Rhodopseudomonas palustris: one gene and its partner. The main gene of each other region encodes a partner of the protein of the gene in region 2 in a complex. Links are inferred from orthologs where the notes say so. Each region holds a gene or a part of one and is shown on either strand. Other genes may lie near its edges.

What was found.
Region 1: the proteins of FLL57_RS19045 (region 2) and hfq are in contact, whole or in part, in a crystal structure (PDB 3VU3), measured with the Escherichia coli proteins. The link is inferred for Rhodopseudomonas palustris from one-to-one orthologs.

The regions. Positions count from the first base shown.
Region 1 is NZ_CP041387.1:1,880,329-1,883,316, forward strand. It holds hfq (RNA chaperone Hfq), read left to right. Parts: upstream 1-1,364; coding sequence 1,365-1,613; downstream 1,614-2,988. Other genes in the region: FLL57_RS08500 (sigma-54-dependent transcriptional regulator), read left to right, coding at 1-287; FLL57_RS08505 (D-amino-acid transaminase), read left to right, coding at 327-1,184; hflX (GTPase HflX), read left to right, coding at 1,625-2,988. UniProt on the Escherichia coli protein: RNA chaperone that binds small regulatory RNA (sRNAs) and mRNAs to facilitate mRNA translational regulation in response to envelope stress, environmental stress and changes in metabolite concentrations.
Region 2 is NZ_CP041387.1:4,143,666-4,146,566, reverse strand. It holds FLL57_RS19045 (catalase), read left to right. Parts: upstream 1-353; coding sequence 354-2,450; downstream 2,451-2,901. Other genes in the region: FLL57_RS19040 (acyl-CoA dehydrogenase family protein), read left to right, coding at 2,521-2,901.

The sequences.
Region 1 (2,988 bases), 2.3 Mb from region 2 along the record:
ATAACGTCGAGCGCCTGATGATTCTGGCCGGCGGCGGACCGGATGCGGTGATCACCGCCGACATGCTGCCGCAGGATGTCGGCTCGATGGTGCCGACGATGCCGACCGGCAACAATGGCGAGCACATCATGGGTCTGCCGCTCCGCGAGGCCCGAGAGGCGTTCGAGCGCGATTATCTGATCGCGCAGATCAGCCGGTTCTCCGGCAACATCTCGCGCACCGCCGAGTTCGTCGGCATGGAGCGCTCGGCGCTGCACCGCAAGCTCAAGGCGCTCGGCGTCGGCTGAGCCTTTCTTCAATTCTCATCTCAGACCTGGATCCAATCGATGTCGCGCATCGCCTATGTCAACGGCCGTTATCTCGACATGCGCGAGGCGAGCGTGAACATCGAGGACCGCGGCTATCAGTTCGCCGACGGCGTCTATGAAGTCTCCGAAGTGCGTGACGGCAAACTGATCGACATGCCGCGACACTTGGCGCGGCTGCAGCGCTCGCTCGGCGAATTGCGGATCAGAGAGCCGATGCCGCTTTCCGCGCTGTCGGTGGTGATGCATGAAGTGGTGCGACGCAACCGGGTGAACCACGGCATCGTCTATCTGCAGGTCAGCCGCGGCGTGGCCCGGCGTGATCACGGCTTTCCGGCCGCCTCGGTGAAGCCCGCGGTGGTGGTGACCGCACGCAGCATCGATCCGGCCAAAGGGCAGGCCAACGCCGCCCGCGGCATCAAGGTGATCACGCTGCCGGAAAACCGCTGGCCGCGGGTCGATATCAAGTCGACGGCGCTGTTGCCGAACGTGCTCGCCAAGCAGGCGGCGCGCGAGGCGGGCGCCTATGAAGCCTGGTACGTCGACGGCGACGGCTTCGTCACCGAAGGCGCGTCGAGCAACGCCTGGATCGTCACCAAAGAGGGGCGGGTGGTGACCCGCTCGGCAGACAGCGGCATTCTTGCCGGCATCACCCGTGCCGTGCTGATCGACGCGCTCGAAGCGCTTCAGGTGCGTCTGGAAGAGCGGCCGTTCACGCCGGCCGAAGCGGCCGCAGCCGCAGAGGCGTTCGTCACCGCGTCCAGTCAGATCGTGATGCCGGTGGTGGCGATCGACGGACAGCCGATCGGTGACGGCAACCCCGGCGCATTGGCCAAACGTCTAAGAGAGCAGTTTCACCGTTTTGCGGTGTTTTCCTGAGCTTTGCGGATCGGGGCGTAGGCCGTCCGGGTTTTAGTTGCTTGCTTAAAAGCCATGCCTACCCTCTAATCGGATCGTCGGCTTCTGGAGGGGGATCTCGGAGGAGTCGGCAACCGGGGTGAAGCTCCGACAGAGAGCGCTCACCGGCAAGAAAAGACAAAACCAATTGCGGGATAAAAAATGGCGGCAGACCGCGCACAAAACCTTCAAGACACTTTCCTCAACCACGTACGCAAGACGAAGACTCCCCTGACGATCTTCCTGGTCAACGGGGTGAAGTTGCAGGGTATTGTCACCTGGTTCGATAATTTTTGCCTTTTGTTGCGGCGCGACGGTCATTCGCAGCTCGTCTACAAGCACGCGATCTCGACGATCATGCCGGGGGCGCCGATCCAGTTGTTCGAAAGCGGCGAGGACTCGCCAGCTTGAGGCGGGTCTGATTGGAACCCCGTGGCATTGACAGCGGCTCCGATCGTCCGCGATCGGGGCAGGGCGGAGAGACCGGACGGGTGATCGTCGTAGGTCCGTATCTACGTGCGCGCCGGGGCGATCCCGACGCGGCGGAGACGGCTGTCCGCGACAATGACGCGCGCCTCGACGAAGCCGCGGGCCTCGCCCGCGCCATCGACCTCGAAGTGGTCGAGGCGGTGCTCACCCCGATCAGCCAGATCCGTCCGGCGACTTATCTCGGCAAGGGCAAGGTCGAGGACATCGTCGGCCTGATCGCTGCGCACGGCGCAGACCTCGTGGTGATGGATTGCGCGCTGTCGCCGATCCAGCAGCGCAACCTGGAGAAGGCCTGGAACGCCAAGGTGCTCGACCGCACCGGTCTGATCCTGGAGATCTTCGGCCGCCGCGCCAAGACTCGCGAAGGCACGCTGCAGGTCGAACTGGCGCATCTCAATTATCAGCGCTCGCGCCTGGTGCGATCCTGGACCCACCTCGAGCGCCAGCGCGGCGGCTTTGGATTCATGGGCGGTCCGGGCGAAACCCAGATCGAAGCCGACCGCCGGCTGATCGGCGAGCGTATCACCAAGCTCGAAGCCGAGCTGAAGAAGGTGCAGGCGACGCGCCGGCTGCATCGCGCCGGGCGGCAGCGCGTGCCGTATCGCGTGGTGGCGCTGGTCGGCTACACCAATGCCGGCAAGTCGACGCTGTTCAACCGGTTGACGCGCGCCGACGTCCAGGCCGCCGACATGCTGTTCGCAACGCTCGACCCGACGCTGCGCGCGATCCAGTTGCCGCATGGCGGCAAGGCGATGCTGTCCGACACCGTCGGCTTCATCTCCAATCTGCCGACACAGCTCGTCGCCGCATTCCGCGCGACGCTGGAAGAGGTGCTGGAAGCCGACCTGATCCTGCACGTCCGCGACATCAGCCACGAAGACGCCGAGGCGCAGCAGAGCGATGTCGACAATGTGCTGCGCCAGCTCGGCGTCGATGCTGCGAGTGGACGTATTCTCGAAGTCTGGAACAAGATCGACCGGTTCGAGCCGGAGCAGCGCGACGAGCTGAAGAACATCGCGGCGCGCCGGCCCGAGGATCATCCGTGCCTGCTGGTCTCGGCTGTCAGCGGCGAGGGCGTCGATGACCTTCTGCTGGCGATCGAGCAGCGTCTGGCGGCCACCCGTACCGTGCTCGATCTGTCGGTCGACGCCGCCGACGGCGCCGGCGTGAGCTGGCTGCATCGCAACGCCGAGGTGCTGGCCAAGGATCTCGTCGACGGCCGCTACGTCATGACGGTGCGGGTCGAGGACAACAAACGCGACATCGTGGTCGAGCGCTTCGGGGCGGTGCCGCGACC
Region 2 (2,901 bases):
GTTGGGAGGCCGAGTACGCGCCAAAATGGTCATTCCGGGGCGCGCGTGAAACGCGCGAACCCGGAATCTCGATTTAGCGGATCCACCCCACGATAACCTCTGGATTCCGGGTTCGCTCACTGGCGTGAGCGCCCCGGAATGACGGGTGTGGGCGCTGACCTGCGACTTGATGACAGAACAGGATCACGACCTCTTCTGCCCGCTCGTTTCATCCCAGGAACCAATCCGCGTTCACGCCGTAGTCCAGCGGCGGACGGCTCTCTCGCATCAGTTGGAACGATACGGCAGCGATGGTTTCGATCGCCGCGAGGGCTGCGCCGCTCGTCACTCTGTCCTACTGCGCGCGAGGTTCCATGGCCGACAAGCATCCCGAACTGAAATCCGCCAAGCTGGCCGACGCATCGATCCATCGCGGGCCCGGCGGCGAAACCCATCAGGTTGCCAGCGGCGATATGCCGGCGCTCACCAGCCGCCAGGGCATTCCGATCAGCGACAACCAGAACAGCCTGAAGACCGGCCGGCGCGGGCCGACGCTGATGGAAGATTTTCTGTTCCGCGAGAAGATCTTCCACTTCGACCACGAACGTATTCCGGAGCGCGTCGTCCACGCCCGCGGTTTCGGCGCGCACGGCTTCTTCGAAACCTATGAGTCGCTGTCGGACATCACCGCCGCCGATATCTTTCAGCGCGCCGGCGAGCGCACGCCGGCTTTCGTGCGATTTTCCACCGTCGCCGGCAACAAGGGCTCGTCGGATCTGGCGCGGGACGTCCGCGGCTTCGCCGTCAAGCTCTATACCCGCGAGGGCAACTGGGACATCGTCGGCAACAACATTCCGGTGTTCTTCATCCAGGACGCGATCAAGTTTCCAGACCTGATCCATGCCGCCAAGCAGGAGCCGGATCGCGGCTTCCCGCAGGCCCAGACCGCGCACGACAATTTCTGGGACTTCATCTCGCTGATGCCGGAATCGATCAACATGGCGCTGTGGATCATGTCGGATCGGACCATCCCGCGCTCGTTCCGGTTCATGGAAGGCTTCGGCGTCCACACCTTCCGGCTGATCAATGCCGACGGCAAATCGACCTACGTCAAGTTTCACTGGAAGCCGAAGCTCGGCATGCAGTCGGTGGTGTGGAACGAGGCGGTGAAGATCAACGGCGCAGACCCGGACTTCCACCGCCGCGATCTGTGGGATGCGATCCAGGCCGGCGACTATCCGGAATGGGAGCTCGGCCTGCAACTGTTCGACGACGCCTTCGCCGACGAATTCGAGTTCGACATTCTCGACGCCACCAAGATCATTCCGGAAGAGCGCGTGCCGATCCGCCGCGTCGGCCGGCTGGTGCTCGATCGAACCGTGGATAATTTCTTTGCCGAGACCGAGCAGGTGGCATTTCACACCGCCAACATCGTGCCTGGCGTCGATTTCACCAACGACCCGCTGCTGCAGGGGCGCAACTTCTCGTATCTCGACACCCAGTTGAAGCGGCTCGGCACCACCAATTTCACCGACCTGCCGATCAACGCGCCGAAATGCCCGTTCCACAGCTTCACGCAGGACGGCCACATGGCGTTCAACAATCCGCGCGGCCGCGTCAACTACGAGCCGAACAGTTGGGGCACAGGTCCGCGCGAGACGCCGAAAGGCTTCCGCAGCTTCCCGGCCGAAGACGCCGGCGAGAGGCGCCGCGCCCGCGGCGAGCTTTTCGCCGATCACTACAGTCAGGCGCGGCAGTTCTACGTCAGTCAGAGCGAGATCGAGCAGACCCACATCAAGGACGCGTTTGTGTTCGAACTCAGCAAGGTGGAGACGCCGGAGATCCGCGCCCGGGTGGTGTCGCATCTGGTCAATGTCGAAAAGACGCTGGCCCAGATGGTCGCCGACGGCCTCGGCATCAAGCTGCCGACGGCCGCCGAGCCGGCCCGCAAGGTGATCACAGATTTGCCGCCGTCGCCGGCGCTCAGCATCGTCAAGAATGCGCCGGGCAGCTTCAAGGGGCGCAAGCTCGGCATTCTGGTCAGCGACGGTGCCGACGCCAAGTTGCTGGCGGCGCTGGAGGCTGCCGCCATACAGCAGGGCGCAATGGTCGAACTGATCGCCCCGAAGGTCGGCGGCTTCACCGCGTCCGATGGTAAGCAGCGGCCGGCGAAGCAGAAGGTCAATGGCGGTCCGTCGGTGCTGTACGATGCGGTCGCGGTGCTGCTCTCACAGGAGGGGGCACTTCAACTGCAGCAGGAGGCGACCGCGCGCGACTTCGTCGCCGACGCCTTCGCCCATGCCAAGTTCATTGCAGTTACTAAGGATGCGGCGCCGCTGCTGGAGAAGGCCGGCGTCGAACCCGACGGCGGTGTGATGAGTCTCGGCGGTCCGAAGGACGCCGAGCGCTTCCTGGAGCTGTGTACCCAATTGCGGTTCTGGGAGCGCGAGCCGAAGGTTCACGCAGTTTAACTACGCGGGATACGGTGATCGGCCGCTTCGGCGCAGATCTGGTCTCGATGATAGGTGGCGCGCGGCGAGGTTGGCTTCGCCGCGCGCCGCATTCCATTTGCCGGAATACAACAAACACTCGCCGCCGCCGCGGGCTTGTTCTACACACGGAGCCATGAGTGAGCTTCGAACACCGGGCGCGCCAGGCGCGACCCTCGGGACGACAGAGGCGGCGACAGCGGCGGTCGCCGAACGCATCGCGCGCTGGCGGGCGCTGACCGCGGATCGACCCGGCGACGATCCGTTTGCGCCGATGGCGCAGGCCGGCCTGTTCGAGATCGGCCTTCCCGGCTGCGATGGGCGGCTCGACAGCTATGGGGCGATCGCGCAAGCCGAGCAGGCGATCGCAGCGGCGACCGGCGAACTCGGCCTCGCCACGGCGTTCGCCGGCCGGCAACTGATCGCGCGTTTC